4 regions of the Paenibacillus sp. B2(2019) genome follow, and region 1 is predicted to be linked to each of the others. Evidence: riboswitches for the same ligand, from Rfam matches in the RefSeq annotation. Region 1 holds a riboswitch; each other region holds the start of a gene.

Region 1 (5,362 bases):
CCAGAGTGATCAGGCTCTGTATGATTAATTACAATGTAATGAATATCTAGAAGATCAATCATTTCACCCAGACACTCGGCATATTCACGTCCGAATTCCATATCTACGGTATCAATGACAGTCGGCTTACCTGTTTTTAATAAATAAGAATTATAGGTAGTTCCTTTTGCCAGAATCAGGCGGTGAAATGGAACCTGGCGGTTATCGATTTTGCCTATCCAGTAAGTATCCTCGGTGATTTTTTTGAATTGTGTACTCATTTCTTTAACCTCCAATGTTTGATTGATAATGTTTATCAACAACCTTATTTTATTATGGCTGCCAAACAAAAAAGAGGATTTGAATCAAATTATAAAAGTTTGAAAAAAATGAATACCTTAAATTTAGACGATCTAAATAAAGTGATTATGCGTTGGGTCACATTTTAAATAAAAAGCCACACAAATGTTTGCACTTCGCCTTAAAGAAAGAATAACCCATAACAACTTTATGCCATATCCTAATGAAAATAATAAAAAGGTGGATATCCATGACTGAAATACAAATAGCTGCTGTGGGAGATCTAATGGTCAAACGTTATATTATTTCGGATGCTAAACAGCCTGATGGAACCTATTCGTTCAGCCCCCTGTTTGCAAAAGTAGCTCCTTATCTGAAACAGCCTGATTTGACGATTGGCAATCTCGAAACCACCTTTGCTGGAAGTGGCCCCGAATGCCGGAAAAGCCCACAATCAGGCGGTCCGATATTCAAATGTCCAGACGAACTGGCCCCTGCACTTAAGGAAGCCGGATTCGACGTATTAGTAACGGCCAACAATCATTGCATGGATTATGGTGCCCCGGGTCTGGTTCGGACGTTACGAGTTCTGGACCGTAATGGAATCGACCACACGGGAACAGCTAAATCATTAGAAGAATCCAAGAGAACGCTTATTAAAAACGTCAAAGGAATTACGATTGGCATCCTCTCCTACACAGCAGGAACTAACCGAATTCCTGTACCAGTGAGTAAGCCATGGCTGGTTAATCGGATATCTACGCCCAAGATCATTCGGGAGATTCGAGATTTAAAAAAGAAAGTCGATCTAGTCTTGCTTTATCTGCATTTCGGAAGCGAATATCGTTACACTCCAAACAAGAGGCAAAAAGAGCTGGTCAATCTCTTCTTTAAAAATGGCGCCGACATCATACTGGGGTCTCACCCACATGTTCTTCAACCGTTAGCGCTTCGTGGAAAAAAACAATTCGTTATTTACTCATTGGGGAATTTTGTTTCTACTAAATTAATGAATATTCCTTATACACAAAGCGGTATCATACTTACGCTTAAAATAAAGAAGGATGAAAAAGGAAACACGAGTATAACTAACGTAGGTTACATCCCGACTTGTGTAGATCGAAGAATAAAAAGCGGCAGGAAAATTACAGAGATCATCCCCATCCGCGACGCATTAAAGAGAAGCGCCACCGACATAAAAACAGAGCGGCGAAATCTCATGAATCGAATGTTGAAACATACGACAACAATCTTAAAGAAGGAATAGAAACGTTATTAAAATAGAGAATACAGCAAAAAGCGCTGTTCTACAGAACAGCGCTTTTTGCTCAATATGAAATCGACCTTATTATTCTAGTTCGGCGGGCTTTACAATGGTTGTACCTTTGTTATTCTTGGAATACTTAGCTTCGATTTTCGTGTTGTATGTATCCTTTTCTCCATCACTTATCAGCACATAACTCAGATCGACTGTCAGCTTTTCCGTCTGCCAGGTCTTAGTATTGACGAATAATTTCCACGTTACGCTTTTGGGTTGAACTGTCTCACCATCCCAGAGGTTCTCCTGGTCATAGAGTTTGATTATTCCCTTAGCTGCTGTCGGATCGGTTACCGTGAACTGCAGGACGGTCTGAGCACCGGCAGTGCTGACTTTCATAGATTTTTTATAATTTTTTACCGAATCAAGCATGGAAACAGGATCGTATTGACCTTTGGAGTAAAAAGAATCCCACTCCATCTTCTCCAGTCCAATCCAATACTGTGCATCAGGATCGATTGGCTCACCATCATCGTCGTAACCTTCATCTTCAGATTCATCGATCAGTTCACTTCCGTCTACAAGATAGTAAAACTCCTTGTCATTGGCATATAGACTGTACGATGTTTCTAAAAGACTACTATCAACGGTGCCAGCTGCAGCAAAATTCGGCAGTCGATTAATATCCAGCTTCAGTGTGTTAGTGTTGCTGATACGTACCCCACCGCTCTGAATATCCTGTTTTTTGATCACATCTAAGTGAAAATTCTTTATTGCTTTAGAGGCTGCCGTTACTTTGCTAATCATTTGATCCGCGGTTACTGCTGTTGTGGTAGCTGCAGACACGACTTCAGGATTAGACATCCATCCGATCGTTCCGGACAGCAATAAAGCACCTACTGCCAAACTAGTGCCTATTGTTTTGAAAAAACTGTTCATGTACTTCCCCTTTCGGCCCCTTGCGATAATGTAACGCCGTATAGATCGAAATAATAAAAGAGCTCAAAATAGACTACATATTCTTAGAGCTATCCTTTATGCTTCATAAGACATCCCTATGGCGGCCTGGCGATCATTTCCTTCTGTAGAAAGGCTTTAGACCCATGGCTTTGTGTCATCATCTTTCGATGATTTTACCTTTAACGCGGACATTCAATTAGTTTTAATTAGCTTACGGACGCATGTCCCACCGCTAATTTTATCATGGTTATAATTACCTGTAAACGACTTATCTTCCATTCAAATTCGCTATGATACTCAGAAGAAATACTTCACTCAAAATGAAAAATGAACGATTACATACACTTATAAGTCTTATTAATGAGAACAGCAAAGACAGGGGGTGCAGCAAAATGAGTGACCTAGAAATTTTCGAGCTCTATAAAGAACAAGTATATTATTTTTGTTACTACTTAATGAAAAATCAGGCAGATGCAGAGGATATTTGCCAAGAGGTATTTGTAAAAGTTATCTTAGCGGATAAGTCTAAGGTAAGAAACTTGAAATCTTGGATTTTACGAATTGCTTCGAATGAGTGCAACAGTGTGATTAAAAGGCGTAAGACGGGGTGGATGAAAGAAGTACGTAATTATTTACTATCCAGGTCTGAGGAATCAAACCCTGTAGAAAAACGGTTGGATCGACAGGAGACTAAGAAAGAATTACAAGGGTTATACAGTCAGCTTCCCGACAAAATCAGAATGGTAGTAGTTCTTCGTTTTATAAACGAATTGACTGTACCCGAGATCTCTAAAGTTATGAGCATACCCGAAGGAACTGTAAAATCCAGACTGAACAAGGGACTTAAAATACTAAATAGAATGGGTGGAACCCAACTAAAGGAGCTGAGTAGTAATGAGTCTGTATATTGAAAAAGATAGACATATTCCCCGACCGGATTATGATTTGATGTGGACTGCCATAGAACAAGAAGCATATAAACGTCAAAGAAATCTGAATGCCTCCCAGAATACTCCTAGGCCTAATAAAAAGGTTATTCCTATCAGCATCGTCTTCTCTTGCCTCTTACTTGTCGCTATTCCTGTATTCGCTAGTATGACGATTAATTGGGATAAAATTGGTGGGCGAAGTGTGAGCAATGCATTAAATAACGGCATCGGTCAACAGTATAATCTTCAAGCTTCCAGTTCAGGAGTAACAATGAATTTGAACGGTGTTGTAACTGACGGAGAAAAAATGAAAATGCTGTTATCACTTGATACTAAATCTGATCTATCCCAATATACTGGATTTGCTACAGAGGAAAACACCATGACTAGTGAATCCGGTGCCAAGGCAAAGGTATACGGTTATTTAGAATACGATCCTGAAAGCCAGAAACTCATTGGAGTATATGAGACACCTGATACATTAAAGGATGATAAAAAGGACTACAAGTTTGAAGCACGGAATCTCATTTTTTACCGTAATCAGAATATTCCCTTACAATCTAATCATCAAGCAGGGGATACAATCGATACTGGAGTTAAGCAATATCCAAGCATTCAAATCGAATCCGTTCGACATGTTTCCAATCAAACCATTATCCGTTACAAAGTCGCTGCATCACCATCTGACTTAGGACGGGGTAACCCACATTTGGTAGTTAGTACTGCAGGTCAAGAGAATGAGGCAATTCCAACCATCATGCCTAACGAAGGATCGGATTTATTTATTGAACAGGTTTTCAATATAACTGAATCAGATTGGAAGGAAGCTAGTCTTCATTTTAGTTACATTGAAGAAGCGAAACGAATTTCAGGTACGTGGAAGTTCGATTTTAAAGCAGATGGACAAAAAGCAAGTGAGGCGATTTACACTAAGAAACTGTATAACAGTCCTGAATTTCAAGAAAAGACCGGTATAACCTTAGATCAGCTAGTGGTTACCCCTTTGGATATCCAAATTCTAATAGATGAAAATGATTCGCTTAAAAAAGGAATTGTCCACTATAATACCGCTCAGTTGGTTATAGGTGATAAAACAATCACTGGGGGTTGGAATTTGAAAGGAGATCATTCCGAAAGCTACCAGCATTTATTTCAATTCGAATCTCCGGAATGGTATAACAACTGGTCCGATGTTCCAATGAAACTTATATTAAAGGATGCTGTCATTGAGAAACGTGATACCAGCAAGAATTGGATCACAATAAACAAACCTAAAGAAGAAAAACAGTTCACTTCACTTGATGTCGATGGATTAGAAATTGAATTCACGTACTATACTGAGGGCGAAAATTTGATTGTTGAATCATCATCCAAATCTCGTGGGTTCAAAAGCGTTAACCAAACTACGTTACGGATTAATGGCAAAGAAGTGGTGCCTGAAATTACACCTAAGGGCATGATATCTACAGGAACTAATATTGATAGCTACAAAGATATTCCTTTCGACGAAAAAATCGAACTGAACCCTGGTATCTATAAATATAGCGATCCTAGCCGGAACGAGGAAATTAAACTTTAATACAGGAAGTTAATCTATTGTCCCGCCCTTTCTAGTTAATCCTAAGGGCGGGTTATTTTTGGATAGAATCAATTCTGTTATGTATCTCTTTTATTTCCTTCATAACAAACAAAAAAAAGCATAGAACGGACTCAAGTCCGCTTTATGCTTTCCATTATTAAGATAAACAATATTTAACGAGCGCATCACGCACACCATGCTCGTTGTTCGAACCCGTAACAGCATTCGCTGCCGCTTTTACCTCTACAGGAGAATTATCCATCGCCACGCCCATCCCCGCATAGGTAAGCATTGAAATATCATTAAAATAATTACCGATCGAGAGGACTTCTTCTTGCGGAATTCCCAGCTTCACAG
Region 2 (5,362 bases), on a different contig from region 1:
TGGTTTCTGTAACCCCTTCGTTCTTCACTTCATATACCACTTCGTAGTCGCCTTTTTGCGTTACATTAACGGTATTTGCTTTCAGGGTGACATTAGCAGTAATATCGTTTCCTTGATAGTTAGTCGCTTTTACATAGCTCATCGGATCAAAAGCTTGATTAAGCTTTAACGTGATTTGATCTTCAACAGATAACGCTGGCTTGAAGGCTTTAACCTGTACCGGCTTCAGTGGGCTCAGCTTCTTATCATAACCAACGATCTTGTACGTATAATTGATGCTGTTATCTACATTCGTGTCCACGAACTGGTCAGTCCCTGTAAACCCTACTAACTTATCGTCTCTATACACCTCATAACCTAAGAAATCTTTCTTAAGATCCTTATCCATACTGAAGCTTAATGTGTTCGATTTAGCAGTAGTGTTAGGCGTGATATTAACCTTTATCGCAACACTCTTATCTGCTATTCCTGTTCCCTCATAATGAACCACTGAATTGTTTAAATACCAGAGCTTTTTCGGTGCTGGGTATTTATCTAACTTCTCTTTCGTTTCAGGATTCACAGTGAAGCCATGTCTGGCAAAATAGCTACTTAAGTCTAACCCCAGCACTTCAGAGGAGAACTCCACCAAATACTGCTGCTTGGAATTGTCGCCGTTCGGAAGGGAGACCTTCCGCTCGCGGTACAGCTTGGTCAGTTCTGTCCAGTAACCCGGATGCGCCAATTCTAACTGCCAATAGGCACCGAGCTGTGCAAATAAGCCCTGCTGATTCATAACCACTTTATTTTCTTCGATTACATATTTATAAATATCACTTTCAAAAGGAATACGAGTATCCATCGAGTCCGCATAGACTGACATCAGCATAGACACCATATTATTGGTTACTTCACCATATTCTCGTTCACCCATCGCCAAGCGATGCCCTATTTCATGATTCAATCCCCAGCCTGGATAGACTTTGTTAAAATCACCTAACATCGTCCCTACGGTCCCAATTTGTATCCCTGTATGATCTCCCGCTGCATACATCGCACCATAAGGCTGCATCAATCGGATGTTCTCACGAATTAGCTTCGCATCATGAATCACACTACTGCCATCCAAGCCATAGAAGTCAAAGATCGTCTTCATCCAAGTATCATAGCCGGTGACGGTACCCAGCGGATCATTTCCTTGCGTAATAAACTTGTTATAAGCTTCTGTCGCAGTTCCTGTGAAAATAACATGATCGCTGACCATTTCCACCACATCGATGAGCTCGCGATCTTGAACATTCGGATGCGCTGCCTTATCTTCATCTAATTTTTGTTTATAGGTGGTTAAGAAGGCTTTAAATTGTTCAGGATCTGTAGTCTTGGTCATCATAGGGATCTTGGTAAGCCCCTCGAACCGGATCATAGGTGCTTTACCTTGTTCCTCTGCTGTATATGGATTGACGATATACACTGTACCGCCTTTAGTCACTTCATGTGCATAATAACTATTCGTAGCAAATTCAGGAACGGTTATAATGTTCTTACCTGGACGCAATTGCACACCTCTAGCCCAAACATTCCAAGCCGCCTCTTGTTGAGAAAAGACTAAAGAAGGTAGTTTATCGCTCGAAGCTGCGTCCACATAAACGTTGATTGTATCTCCAGGCATTGCAACGAGACCTGTAGGCTGGTTGTTCGTACCGAAACCAATTCTCAGGTTTTCCTGCGCATGCTTTTTCATATCTCCACGTTGTTCCGCCTCAATGATGGTGCCTTCGGTTTGAACTTCACCATTCACTAGCTTCTTAGCTAAATCCAAAGAATCTTTCAGGATTGGATAGAGCGGATGTACTTTTGCCGCTTCTTCTAATTCATTGATTGCTTCGACGCTATTATAAGCAGGAACAACCGCACTCATCGTGCCATCTGTGAAAATACCATTTACAGCTTCGCTTACTTTATCCTCTGTATAAAATCTAAATTCAGCCGCAAAAGGTCTGTTGATATTGGCCTTTGTGAACTTGAATTTCAATCTTTTAAACTTCGTAGGTTCGAATTTAAACTCCAGAAAGTCATTCGTACTAGTCGCGGTTCCGCTAGATACGAGCTGGAAGGTTTCTCCCTTACTTGTTTCTGATGCATAAATTTCAAAAGCCTCTGGGAAGCCTTTACGATTATCTCTAGCCAGAAAAGCCAATCTATCTAGTACTTTCGCTTGCGCTAATTCAAACACGACTTCATTCGTGAAGCTGTCATCATTGTTTTTGTTCGTTTCCCAGTGTGTATTCGGCTGGTCATCGAGCATGTATTCCGGTTTCGTACCTGGATAGCTCCCACCGTTCACCGTTACTTTTGATACGTTTGAGTTGGGCATTCTATAAGCTTCGCTATAGGCATTTTCGTATGCTGTACCATAGCCTTTTAGCTTCGAAACCTTAGCCGCTGTTGCCTCTATTTGATGATTCTCCAGAAGTACTTTTGCATTCTCTATATCTGCTTGAAACTGCGCGTACAGTGGATGTGTCTGCACTTCTTGTTCTAAAGCCGTTAATTTCTCCACCGTATTAAATGCTACGCTAACTTGACTCAAGGTATCATCTGTAAATAAATTTTTCATTTTAGCGGATACGGTATCTTCTTTGTAAAAAGAAAACTCAGCCGCACTCGCCCAATCTTGGTTAGCTTTTTTGAAGACAAATTTAAGTCTCTTGAAGGCTGTGGGTGCAAACTGAATCTCTACTACGTCACCTGCTCCGCCTTTATATTCTCCAGAGGATACTAGCGTAAAATCGCCTGCATCCGTTGTTGAACCATAAATATCAAATTCCTGAGCAAACCCCTTACCCTTTGCACTGGATTGTCTTGCAGCATATACGATTCTATTTAATTCAGTGGACTCATTGAAAACAAAGACAACCTCATTCGTAAACGTTGAACTATTCGGTTTGCCCGTTTCCCAATGCGTACTCATATCGCCATCCATAGCCTTAGCTATAGGTGAACCTGAGTAGTTACCACCGTTATTGGTAATGGATTTAATATTCGCAGGATTCATTCTAAAAACATCATTATAAGCGCCTAGGATAGCCTTGCCGTACAGATCAAACGGAATAACTGAAGCATTGCTTAATAGGTCAGCCTTGCTTTGTACTACAGTGTTCACTACACTTACCTTGCTTACATCACTTGCTAAAGCATAACCTGCCTCACTCGAAAAACTAGCTAACATGGCTGCCGATGTAGCGATCGCAATCATTTTTTTCATCTTTTCTACCCCCCAGATGTAATATGAATCTCTTCCGTGCCTAAAAATAGGCACAAAAAAAACTACCCCAAAAGAGTAGCTTGATTGCGTATAAAGTCGCACAAAAACTAAGACTTAATTTTCATTAAACTTTAACAAGCATAAACGCCTTCGGCGTCTTTATAAGGACGATAAGGGTTTAGGCAAGAAATATAAGACATTAAGTATAGGTGTATAACTTAACCTTTCTTATATTTTAACAAAAAGCGTAATACACTCTTTGGCAGCTGGCTGACAATAGTTATGATAACCTTAGTCCCTATAGCTTTGCGTCCCTACATTTCCATAGGTTTGCCTATGAAGTTTCGAATACATTACAAAGAGTAACATAACGCTACATCTGATCGCATGATTAATTGGTATGAAATCCGAATAGGTAATTGCAATTACTTTTTCTATCGTGATAGATATTCTTTATCGAGTATCCCGGAAGAGAGAGGACACTTTAGGACTGGAGGTCTACTTAACTCCCTGCACCAAACAAACGCCGGAACCAATTCCACACATCGCCCGTGATGGGAATTAATCCGAAGCCATGCTCGCCAACTGCGATTAGACCATATGCCCATTGGCCAATAGCTACTGCTCCCCCAGCAATTCGTCCTATGGCTACCGCCCCAAATGCCGTATCACCTATGGCAACAGCTCCCAACGCTTTTTCGGCTATCGCGATCGCTCCTACAGCCACTCCTGCAATGGCAATCGCCCCAACTGCGAAGCCAAGCCAGCTAATTGCTATCGCTCCAAGGGCTAACCACATTCCTAGTGATATTGCACCCACGGATAGAACCCCTACGCTTATCGCACCTATGGAAATCAAGCCTACAGCTACATCTCCAATAGCAATTAATCCAACAGCTGTCTTCACTTGTGGCTTGCTTCCGTGACCATACCCCTGACCTGAGTATCGACCCAAATTGCTGCGAATACTTACCACCGGAAATGATGGAGACGGCCATTGATAATCAATTTCTCGTCCACCTAACCCTCTAGAATCCGCCCAGCGTGTGATGTACTTATGCCATTTCATATCCATCCCGTCCCCCTTCTCAATTACCTTAATTATACAACCCCGGGGGTTGGCTGTACTCAGACTCTGACCTGAAATTCATCTCATCCTCTAGACGGAGTTATACTCATTAGGATCACTGTTTGGGAATAGGATCAGGCTTTCCAAATAAATATCCCTGAAACAACTGATAACCACTCTGCTTAAGCCATTCAAAGTCCTCTCTAAACTCCACACCTTCTGCTAAAGGAACGGATTGGATTTCTAAAGCTTTTTCTAAAAATTGTTTAGATATTTTCTGTTTGTTCAGATCGCTGGACACACCCTGAACATATTTCATATCCAGTTTCATGTAATGGGGTTTAAGCTCCAACAACATCTCGATCGTGCTGAAGCCCTCGCCAACATCATCTAAAGCGTATTCAAATCCCCGATCCTTGTAATATGTCAAAATAGCTTTCAAATGAGCGAGATCATCCACTTTCTCCGTCTCAACAACTTCAAAGACAAAAAGAGAGGGATCGACGCCTAATTGATTGGCCAGTTCAACGGTTGATCTTAAGCAGAACTCTGGCGCGTAGATCGACGTTGGGATAAAATTAATAAACGTTTTTTTATTTAAGGGTGCAGCATATTTTACAGCAGTCATTCTACATAACCGGTCTAAAGCATATAAACGCCCACGATTCCGTGCCGCCGCAAAAATCTCATTAGGATAGATAAGGGACCCATCTTCTTTTTTAAATCTGGATAGGAGCTCGTATGCAAAAATCTCTTCCCGTACGTTCACAATCGGTTGGAAGTGACAAGTAACTAAGCCCTTAGTTATAACCTCATCAATCCACTCCATATCAAGTACAGTGGGTAATTCGGATAGAGGTCTCCATGTTTGGTCATCTATACGGAATTCAAACTGCTCCGACTCCATATGGTCATTACAGAAATCTAGAAAATCCCGCACCCCAGCCTCCTTAATCGTAATCACATTTTCTTCTACCTTATGTATCGTATTACTTCTACTCAAGTGATGAATAACCTCAGGTAAAATCCTTAGATTAAGCTCACCATGA
Region 3 (5,362 bases), on a different contig from region 1:
TTCGGCGTCATAATCACCAGTGGTTTAGCGTCTTCCTGTCCACATAAAGCAGCTTGGCGTCGCAAGACATGGAAATATTGAGAAGCAGTGGTCAAGTTAGCAACGGTCCAGTTCTCTTCCGCGGATAACTGTAGGAAGCGTTCCAATCTACCACTGGAATGCTCGGGTCCCTGTCCCTCGTAGCCATGCGGTAACATGACGACGAGATTGCTGCGCTGCGTCCATTTCGCACGTCCAGCGGCAATGAACTGATCAAATATAACCTGACCTGCATTGGCGAAGTCGCCATATTGTGCTTCCCAGATGACGAAGGTTTCTGGTGCGAACACATTATAACCATACTCAAAGCCTAGCACAGAAGCTTCAGATAGCGGACTGTTATATACGCCAAAGGAAGCGCGAGAATTACTTAGCTGATGAAGCGGAGAGAATAATTCTCCTGTCTTGCTGTCGTGCAGCACCAGATGGCGGTGTGCGAAGGTGCCGCGCTGTGCATCCTGACCGCTAAGTCGAATTGGCGTTCCATCCTTCAGGATGGTTGCGAAGGCGAGGGACTCAGCGAGTGCCCAGTCGACCTTTTCACCCTCATTCAGCGCGTCCTTGCGACGCTGCAGAATTCGCTCCAGTTTCGGATAGACTTGGAATCCATCAGGTACGCTCAGTAGCTCACGATTAATCTCTTGCAGACTGGAGATCGGTACGGCTGTAGTGCCTGCCGCTGAGCGATCTGTATGAAGAGGAATGAAGGCCTTTGGTTCTTTTTTCTTGTGATTGCCTTCCTTCATACTATCGTACGCACGTTGCAATACGCCTTCTGTTTCAACGTGCATCTTTTGTACATCTTCAGCTGTAAGAATTTTTTCACGCTGTAGCCGCTCCGCATACACCTTGTAAACGGTTGGATGATTGCGTACCTTACCGTACACGATAGGTTGTGTAGTTTCAGGATCATCCATTTCGTTATGTCCATGACGACGATAGCCGATGAGATCAATAACGAAATCCTTTTTGAATTGATTGCGATATGCACTAGCTAAACGAACTGCTGATATACAGGCCTCAGGATCATCAGCATTGACATGGATAATTGGAATTTCATATCCTTTGGCGATGTCACTCGCATAATGCGTTGAACGGGAGTCTTCGCTTTCTGTCGTAAAGCCGATCCGGTTATTAACAATGATATGGATCGTCCCGCCATTCTGATAACCTTGAAGTTTGCCAATATTTAGTGTTTCTGCAACAATCCCTTCACCTGGAAAAGCAGCATCGCCATGCATCAGTACCGCCATAGCTTTACTGGTATCAATCTTCGGCAATCCGGCTGTGCTCCGATCTTCTTGAGCAGCACGAGTAAAGCCTTCCACGACAGGATTGACGAATTCCAAGTGACTTGGGTTATTCGCTAGTGTTATTCTTGTGCGTACGGTTTCTCCTTCACGGACAGCGCGATCTGCACCCAGATGGTATTTCACATCACCCGTCCAGCCATAGTTAATGCCTGTAGAGCCTTCGGAAGGGAAAAGCTCCTTGTTCGGAGAATGATGAAACTCTGAAAATATAATGTCATAAGGTTTGCCCAAAATATGTGCAAGAACGTTGAGGCGACCACGATGCGCCATGCCCATCAGAATATGCTCTGCGCCGTCATGCGCAGCAGCGCGTACGATTTCATCCAGCATCGGTACGAGAGCGTCATTGCCTTCCAAGCTGAAACGCTTCTGACCCACAAAGGTTTTGTGAAGGAAGGTTTCGAATTGCTCTACTTGGATCAGGCGGTTTAGCAGCTCTTTACGTTCTGCATTATTTAAAGGCGCTGGTGAGCTTGTGGATTCTGCCTGTCTGTTCAACCATTTCAGTTCTTGTTCTTCATGCACATGCCCGAATTCATAGGCGATTGTCTTGGTGTAAGCCTGACGCATACGCTGAACTGCATCCCATCCGGTATGCACATCATTCGGCGCATTCTCCCAAATGAGCGTGGCAGGTAGTGCGAGCAGATCCTCACGAGTCAGCTCATAGGTTTCGAGTTCAAGATATTTAGCCATGGGATTGTGATCGCGCTCAAGCGGATCAATATCAGCGGCCATATGGCCATATATACGAATATTAGCGATTAGCTTGGAAGCTCTTACTGCCTTTCTAAGCCATTCGGTGTCTCCCGAAATGCGAGGCTGTGGAGCCGGTTCGCTATCCGGTGTTAGGGGTGGGGGACCCGAATTTGTAAAAAGCTCGCGATAATTATTCTCTACGGTGGAAGGATCTTTCACAAACTGTTCATATCTTTCTTGAATGTAGCCTAAATTGGGTCCGTAATACTTACTCCAAATGGATTCGTTATAGGGCTCTTTGGCTGCCATGAATACATCCTCCTTAACGGATGAACTCCATACGTGACATTTTGTGTCAACGCTTACTGGAGCTGTGATGATTGCGGTTTCATTTCTCATCTTATTGTGCTACTTTCCACACGTGTAATCAATTCATTCTTTCGTCCAATACGTTCGCAAAATGGTATGGGTTAGCTTGTTCTAATGAAAAGAACGCTGTTTCTTCTCATTACCCATTCCTAAGGCCCACTAAAATGATTCTAATATCCTTATTTTTAACTAATAGGGAAGGAAGTATCATTATATTGGCTTAATTAATTTTATGAATGGGACGAGTATCGTGTTAATAGGACAAGATATCGCACAAAATCGCTTCTATTTTTTGTTTTTTAATGGAAAAACTAATCAGAAATCGACACACTTTTCCACTTTAGTATAGTATAATGTTATTGCAGTTAGCGATTTTCATATATTTCAAAGTAGATCCTTTCGTGTAAAGGGTCCAGTAAAAGGTAAACCTGCCGAAAGGCAGGGGCACAAAGTCGCGGGTCTAAGGTAGAAATACTATGACAGCCGGATTGCCTGGGGACGTAAAATCTTAGGAGGAGATTTTTTGGACAAGTCCAACCAGGGAAGCAACAGAGAACAGCAGGTCATTGATCTAGACGTTGAGTGGGTACATTTATTATTAGCAGCTAAGAAGGCTGGCATAAAGGCAGATGAAATTCGTCGATTCTTTCATGAGAAGACTGTGCAAGCCGTGCAGTAATACATTTAGTGCGTTATATTTTGAAAAAGGGCACAGCGATAACTCGCTGTGCCCTTTTTCGGTGTAAAGCAAAATATAAGTTTCACAACGCATATGATAATTGATTCTCCTAAAATTCAAACGCCTTCGCGGTCCATGTTAGGAGGGCGAAGGCGCTTATGTTTAATAGTATGAGTAGAAGAGGATCTTATCAGGTCAGGTGGAATATTAATCCTTCTGATCAAGGCGCCATTTCTGGTAGTCCAGAAACTCTTTGAATTCGCGTTTGCTTATGCCTGAGGCCATAGCTTCCTGCACCAATCGGAACCATTCCGAATCTAAAGGTGACTCCTCAGCATCATTAGGTTCTCCATAGAGCAAAGCGTGGATGGATACCTGAAGCGCATCGGCGATCTTTTCGATAAACTGGATTGAAGGATTGGATTGGATGTTTCTCTCCACATTGCTAAGATACGACTTAGCAACATCCGCTCTGTCCGCAAGCTCAGATAGGGACAATCCCTTTTCTAGGCGGAGACGCTGGATACGTTGGCCCATATTTTGTGGCACTATGCTGACGCCCCTCCGTAATTTTTGTTATTAGTATAACAAATATCAATAAATTCGACAAAGTTTATTGTAAAGAGAAGAGCAGCATCTACTTATCCGCTTTCCGGAATCAGGATCTGCTGCTCTTCGAGTATTATATTAAATTATTCTATTAATCTTAGTAATCTTTTTTAGCACCTTGTTTAGCTACGAAATCCCATGTCAGGGTTATGCTATCGCCTTGGAAAATATTTTGATCTTGGTTATTTTCCACAAATTCGAATTGGACGGAGAAGCTGTCATTGGTGCCGGCTTTAATACCAGATGCTTCGGTGAAGAGTTGATCCCAACCAGTATTTTTTACGAGATCCGGATGTTGAGATTTTAAATCAGCCAGCGTAGTTTGATAGACTACATCTTCTGGAGAAACGACGGTTCCTTTATCGTTATTTCTAAGGAATTTGACCTTAATGAATTGGGCTAAATCCAGGTAGTTATCACCTTTAGCATCCGTAATTTGAGTGGAAGTGTTCAGAATAATAGATCCGATATCGAGCGAACCATCGTTTTTCAATTTGAAGGATTTGGTTACAGTATCACCTGGTTTTAGGTTTGGAATATTTACGATAACTGAAGGGTCGGAGTTCAAATCGAGTGTACCTGCAGCAAATGTAGCAGTGCTTTGTGCAGTGTCACTAAAGTAAGCGAAGGTTCCTCCACCAATCAATGATAAACCCAGTGCTGCTGATGCTACGCCAAGACCCAATGTTTTTTTGATACCCATAATTAAAATTCCTCCTCGGTTTTTGTGGTTTTTTATAAAAGTTATATATTGTAACTTCCGGTTCGTAAGCGGAAGCGGACAATCAACGAATTACTGTATTTCAGTTGGGGGTGGAGAGGCGGGCAGTATAGCCGCATTTTTCTTTTCGAGTGCAGCTACAGCCTTCCATGACGAATACAGAGCATAGAGCAGAAGCATCAAGCCTGGTACGATCATGAGCATGACACTTCCAGCTTTGGAAACTGCGAAATTCATAGCGTAACCTACGTAAGGTACGGTGACCCCGGTATACTCAGCTACAACATTCGTGGAACTGGTAGGGTTCATATCAGGCGCATCATTGTTATCGCCTTTCGTGCGATACATGGCTTCACCAGTAGCGTTGTTCATTGTTGCTTCTACAACACGGTGAGTAATGAGCAGGTTTTCTTCATTTCTAAAGGTGATAACATCGCCTTTTTTGAAGCGATTCATATCTCCTCCGGGTTTTAAAGCGACAATCGATCCGGTTTGAATCCCTGGTTCCATCGAACCTGAGAGTACCGATTTGATCTGGTATCCGAAGAAGGCAGGTTCACCGCCGGAGGCCTTTGATAAAACTACGGCTACCACCAGCAGAATGAATATCACAAGCATGATGCTCGATAATGTATTGTTGATCATTTTTTTAATCCGCATATTATTCTCCACCTTTGTCTTGTTGAGGGGCCGTAGGAGCTGGTGTTGCTGCCGGTGGGGAAGTGGTTGTATCTTCCGCTTTTGGCGCCTCCTGAGGAACCGCTTGCTGTGGTACATCTTTTGGAATCGTTAGCTCTTCACCAATTTCCGGAACGACCGGGTTAGTGGCTGGGGCTTCAGGCTGTTCTTTATTTATGTTCTCTGGAGTAGCTTCACCTTTCGGTGGAGTCACTTCCGTTTTTGCTTTCTCCTCAGCTTCTTGCTTTTCTTTTT
Region 4 (5,362 bases), on a different contig from region 1:
AGGAAAGATATATTCAGGAGTTTGACTTGCATAGGCAATAAGATCGATATCAGCGCCAGTGAGACCATTTTTATCCAACACATTACTGGCAGCCTCAAAAGCCATCGTAAGAGAATTTTCTTCCTCATTCTTAATGCTATAGCGCGTATCACGACCTAAAGTGGTCAGTAGACCTCGGATATCAATACCCTTTTCGTCAAAATGCTTAATAAAAAAGTCGTTACCAACTTTATTACTAGGATGATAGATATCAATGTCTTGAATACGAATTCCGGTCATATGAATGAATCCTCCTGAAAAACTCTATAGTTTTTTTAGTTATAAGAAGAATTAAGCTGTAACGGTGGAAATGATCTCGATGTTATCTAGTCCTGCTTTACGACCCAGACGAGCAAGCTGCATTTTAAGAATTGGGTTATTCTCAAGGGTTAGATTTACTTTTACAAATCCATCATTCTTAAACATTACGAAGCAACCTTCCAAAAGAGGCACAACATCAGGTGCAGTTACGTTTAGCTTTCTGCAGTCGATTTGTAATTCATAGTCAGCTGGAGTGATAGGATTAATAGTTTGTTGATAAGCTTGGATAGATTTCAGACCATCTTCTTCAGAAAATGTTCCTTCCAGCTCAATATTGATCACTTTTTTAGTAGTGTCTGTCTTTAAAATAAACTGTCCCACGTTAACATCTCCCGATATTTTAATTTTACTGAAAATAGTTACTTTATTTCTTCAATCGTTTCGAGAAGAATATTAAAAGCGGTGATGATTCTAGGTGCCCCTATAGCGGGTACTAAGTGTAAAAGAATACCTTTGAGTTGTTCTACAGTAACTCCCACACGAAGAGCCATGACATAATGGACACCCAGTTGATCAAACTGACCCATCGAAATCAGGGCAGAGATAACTGCGATTTCCTTCCAGTCAGCTTCGATTGTGTTGCGTTGAAAAATATCGCCGTAGGCATTCCCCATAATAAATTCAGCCAAATCGGGGAAATGTTCTTTAATCGGAGCCAGTGCTTTAGCTCCGTAGTCTCCTGAGAGATTCGTGAAGTGGTTCAGACCACTGTTTACATTGTCTTTCATAAGTGACCTCCTAATTTAGGTTCAAAGTACGGTGAGCAGTCGGAGGGACCTCATCACGGTCTGTTAGCAGTTCAATGACGGCAACACGGTTTATGGCAACAGCGTCCTTGATGGCTGTTTCGAACTCCTCCGCTGTCTCACATTTGTAACCCTTAGCGCCTAGTGATTCTGCGAATTTCACAGCATCCATAGGGACTTCGTAGATAGTTCCGTCAATACGTCCTGTAGTTTTTTCCATACCTTTTAGAGCCATATCTAGCTGTTTATTATTCACAACAATGAATATGACAGGAATATCCTTGCAGACAGCAGCGTTAATCTCTGCGCCTAGCATCATAAAGCAGCCGTCTCCTGTAATGCAGAAAATCGTTTCTTCTGGAGCAGCAACCTTTGCACCAATCGCCATCCCGATGGAATTACCCATGCAAGCAAAGTAAGCATCGAAAACAAAACTGCCCGGTTTCTTAACCTTGTACCATTTCGCAGCATGGAAACCGTGACTTCCATCATCAACAAAGACTGTGCTGTTATAAGGAATCAAATCACTCATCGTACTCAAGACCGATGCAAGTGAAAGGTTTGGTAAAATCGGAGGCTCTTCGGTATAATCGGAATTTGTCGGTGCTTCGCGTTTTGTGATGTTGTTCGTGTCAATATTATTGAGATAGTAAACTAGATTGTCGCGTAGATCTCCAGTCACTGGAATCGTTTTAGAGAACAATATTTTTCCGACAAAAGTCGGATCGCTATCAAACTGAATTAATGTTGCAGGATGATTTTCCCTTTTAAGATTACAAATTGTCATATCACTTAAACGTGAGCCGAGAACGATAAATAGATCACTTTGATTCAGCAAGTCATCCCCATGGGTACAACCGCCTACTCCAATTGGACCGTGATAGAGTGGATGATCCCAAGCTATAGCCCCTTTACCACCTGGAGATGTAACTACAGGAATATTAAATGTTTCCGCTAATTGAATTAGCTCACTATGTGCTCCTGAGCGGTTAACGCCTTTACCCGCGATAATTATTGGATTCTTAGAGTTATTTATAGCATCAAGTACACGGTCGATATTAGCATGGCTAACCAGTGATTCGCGTTCAGGGATTACAATATTACATTCCTCTAGCAATTCCGTTTGTACATCAAAGGGAATACAAAGGTGAACTGGACCACGATTACCGCTCAAAGCAATGGATATGGCATGATTAAAAATTGTGTTAAAGTGATCTCCACGTTCAATAAGCTTGCTATATAAGGTGGCAGGTCTAAACATATCAGCTAAATCAGCTAGAAAAGAGGTAGAGTCCTGACATTGGGGAATTCCAAGCTCTTTAATAGATTGATGGCCAGTAATAAATAGGACAGGTAGGTTGTTAGCCTTAGCATGTGCTGCTGCAGTTAATAGGTTTGTTCCACCAGGACCTGAAGTACCAAAAGCTACACCTAGTTTTCCAGTTTTAAGCGCATACCCGGCTGCTTCGAAGCCGGAACTGGACTCATGTCTCCCGGGAATAAATTCAATACCGTAATCTACCATTTTAAGAACAATAGGACAAATGGATTTCCCGATAATACCAAAGGAATGGGTAACACCTAGGTTCCGTAGTGCTTCCGACATGTAATCTGCGACTGTCTTCAAAAAATACACCTCACAAGTTGATTGTTATTTTAAAATCAAACATTAGAAAACCTGTGCTCTGAATTAGGGCACAGGTTGGTGGCATAAATCGCCATAGAGACTGAACAATTGTTCAGTCGTCTTGGTTTTCTGCAACCTGGCAGTCATGGCCTCTGATTAAAAATGAGGCTGTAGATCCATGGTTTTGCGTCATCCTCTTTCGAAGATTTTGCCAATATTAATTTTAAAATTTATAAGAAGAATTTTCCTTTACAATATATTCCTAGAGAACCTTTGTCAATATATTTTCGCAAATTAACTCGAATTTTGACGAAAGTCTTGTCCAACCTATGAAATAATAGATATAAAAAAACTCCCCCTAAGTCAAAACTTAGGAGGAGTTTTTGGACTTGTTTATATGATTTGCAAGTGACTTAAAACTTGAAAATATGGATAGTCTTCTGTAGATTAAACACAGCCTGTGTCATTTTCTCAGTTTCTTCAGCAACAGACTGCAGGGCATTAATTTGTTCATTCATAGCGGCGGATACTTCCTCGGTGCCGGCAGCGGTTTGCTGTGTGATTGCAGAGATATTCTCTATTGCACTTGAGATTTTCAAGGCACTTTCCAACATCAGATCACTTTCAGCAGAGAAGGAAGAGATTTGCTCGGTAATATACTGCACACTTTGCACAATTTGAGCAAAGATATGAGCAGATTGAGTGATCATCTCATTCTGTACCTGTACGACTTCTTCGTTGATAGCGATATTGTCAATCGCTTGTTTGATATCAGTTTCGATGCTCCGAACTAAGCCAAAGACTTCCTTCGTTGAAGCTGTTGATTCCTCGGCAAGTTTACGAACCTCCTGTGCGACTACAGCAAAACCTCGACCATGCTCTCCGGCGCGTGCTGCTTCGATGGAGGCATTCAGCGATAAGAGGTTGGTCTGCTCAGCGATCTCTGTGATGGTTTTTGTAATCATCGTAATTCCGCGAGCATTATGAGAAAGGGCTTCGATAGTATCAGCTACTTTTTGAGTAGCCTGGATGTTTTTGCGCATGCCTTCAGCTTGAGTATCAACGGACTGCCGCCCTTGTTCAACTAGTTCTAATGTATGTATTGAACGTCTGTTCATTTCTTTCGTTGAGTTCGTATAATTTGATACTTTATTCTCAATATCTTTAATGGATTCTGTCATTTCAGCGATATCCGTAGATATTTCATTTGCACCAAGAGCTAGCTCGTTAGACGAAGAGGCTACCTGTGCCATGACAATTTTCAAATTCTGATTCTTATCTTCGATTCCACGGCTTGCATCCATAACTTGACGAGTGATTTGTGATGCTTCTGTCAAAATCTTCTTGAGCTTGTCAATCATGGTATTAAAGGAACGACTTACGTCCCCCATTGACCCGTTCTCGTCGGCTCTACTAGTAAAATCCCCTTTTGAAATACTATGAGATACATTCGCGATGTCATCAAAAGAAGATGTAAGCGTTCTCTCGATAAAGCGGGCCACTGGGAAAGTTAGAGCAGCAAGAACTACGATCAGAACAATACCCAAAATAATGTTGCCTAAGATCATAAAAGTAACTAAAACAGGAATGGCAAATAGTGCGGCAACGAGGTAACATCCGGCAACAATTCTTTGTTTTAACGGAAGTTTATGCATCCAGTTCATTGGTATAATGTCCTCCTTATTAATATTATGTATTGGTGTTATTATATGGGATTTAAAGGTGATTGGTCTATAGTAAGAACTGACATAAATCTTCTTTTCGGAGTAGTTCTTTAGATTTCGTGTCAAAAATCCTCATAAATAGCGGAAATTTTTGCGATAGCAGACTTTACCATCTCTAAAAGTTCTTGCGGTGAAAGTACAATAAACGAGGGACTAAAAGAAAGGATTATCCGGCAGGCCGACTCGATCGTATTAAATTCGGCATCTACGTTCACCCACTCTGCATTGCTAGTTGGCTCTATCAATTGGACAGAGACGAATCTTTCTCGCTGTAATTCTTTTAAGACAGATGCTCTAACCCTTAGCTTTACTTGATACTTTGGCAGTGCTGCTTTAAAGGCCGTGGTGGACTCTTCCCAGTACTGTTTTAAATCAAAGGCATCAGGTCTTTTAAACCACTCATGTGTCTCCTCAACGTTAACTAATCTGGACACACGAAAGGTCCGTAGTTCATCTTTGCTTTTGGCTACGACATACCATACTCCGCGTTTTGCAACTAACCCAAGAGGTTCAATGAAACGGACCGTTGTCTCGTTGCTCCGGAGATAAGTGATTTTTACTTTGCGGTCCTCCCAAAGTGCTCTCTGCAGTACAGAAAGGAACGGATAAGTCTCATCCGAAGGATGCCAACTGGCGCCATCAATATGAATACGCTCGCTTAGGTAATTTGCTGGGTTACTAAGTCGATGTGAGGATGCAGCCTCTAGTTTGAGAAGAGCGGAAGAGTAGTCGTCTTGTATCCCCAGATCCTTCATTATAGATGCGTCAGCGGACAGAAGCAGTGAACCAATCTCTTGTGGCTTCATTCCCGTTAGGGAGGTTCGGTACCCTTCAGTAAGCATCCAGCCTCCTTCACGACCACGTTCAGCTAAAATGGGTATTCCTGAAGCACTTAATGCTTCCAT

Evidence for each region. Region 1 has a riboswitch for cyclic di-GMP ahead of PAENI_RS01105 (DUF6612 family protein). Riboswitches for the same ligand answer to the same signal wherever they lie in the genome.
Region 2: it holds a riboswitch for cyclic di-GMP, as region 1 does, so the genes downstream of both, PAENI_RS12695 (NPCBM/NEW2 domain-containing protein) here and PAENI_RS01105 (DUF6612 family protein) in region 1, are expected to answer to the same signal.
Region 3: it holds a riboswitch for cyclic di-GMP, as region 1 does, so the genes downstream of both, PAENI_RS18335 (anti-repressor SinI family protein) here and PAENI_RS01105 (DUF6612 family protein) in region 1, are expected to answer to the same signal.
Region 4: it holds a riboswitch for cyclic di-GMP, as region 1 does, so the genes downstream of both, PAENI_RS23000 (thiamine pyrophosphate-binding protein) here and PAENI_RS01105 (DUF6612 family protein) in region 1, are expected to answer to the same signal.

Annotation. Positions count from the first base shown of each region.
Region 1 covers NZ_VTZR01000002.1:165,345-170,706, reverse strand. Annotated here, with positions in the region: gene PAENI_RS01115 (FprA family A-type flavoprotein) at 1-260, opposite strand, end outside; gene PAENI_RS01110 (CapA family protein) at 530-1,546, shown strand; gene PAENI_RS01105 (DUF6612 family protein) at 1,628-2,476, opposite strand; cyclic di-GMP riboswitch class I at 2,594-2,685, opposite strand; gene PAENI_RS01100 (RNA polymerase sigma factor) at 2,890-3,408, shown strand; gene PAENI_RS01095 (DUF4179 domain-containing protein) at 3,392-5,005, shown strand; gene PAENI_RS01090 (Cof-type HAD-IIB family hydrolase) at 5,163-5,362, opposite strand, start outside.
Region 2 covers NZ_VTZR01000013.1:437,485-442,846, forward strand. Annotated here, with positions in the region: gene PAENI_RS12695 (NPCBM/NEW2 domain-containing protein) at 1-3,244, opposite strand, end outside; cyclic di-GMP riboswitch class I at 3,503-3,589, opposite strand; gene PAENI_RS12700 (hypothetical protein) at 3,747-4,313, opposite strand; gene PAENI_RS12705 (EAL domain-containing protein) at 4,429-5,362, opposite strand, start outside.
Region 3 covers NZ_VTZR01000020.1:128,422-133,783, reverse strand. Annotated here, with positions in the region: gene PAENI_RS18340 (2-oxoglutarate dehydrogenase E1 component) at 1-2,360, opposite strand, end outside; cyclic di-GMP riboswitch class I at 2,832-2,916, shown strand; gene PAENI_RS18335 (anti-repressor SinI family protein) at 2,944-3,099, shown strand; gene PAENI_RS18330 (helix-turn-helix domain-containing protein) at 3,307-3,636, opposite strand; gene PAENI_RS18325 (TasA family protein) at 3,806-4,411, opposite strand; gene sipW (signal peptidase I SipW) at 4,502-5,089, opposite strand; gene PAENI_RS18315 (hypothetical protein) at 5,091-5,362, opposite strand, start outside.
Region 4 covers NZ_VTZR01000024.1:382,269-387,630, forward strand. Annotated here, with positions in the region: gene PAENI_RS22985 (3-oxoacyl-[acyl-carrier-protein] synthase III C-terminal domain-containing protein) at 1-279, opposite strand, end outside; gene PAENI_RS22990 (hypothetical protein) at 331-681, opposite strand; gene PAENI_RS22995 (carboxymuconolactone decarboxylase family protein) at 720-1,088, opposite strand; gene PAENI_RS23000 (thiamine pyrophosphate-binding protein) at 1,099-2,742, opposite strand; cyclic di-GMP riboswitch class I at 2,861-2,956, opposite strand; gene PAENI_RS23005 (methyl-accepting chemotaxis protein) at 3,147-4,397, opposite strand; gene PAENI_RS23010 (helix-turn-helix transcriptional regulator) at 4,520-5,362, opposite strand, start outside.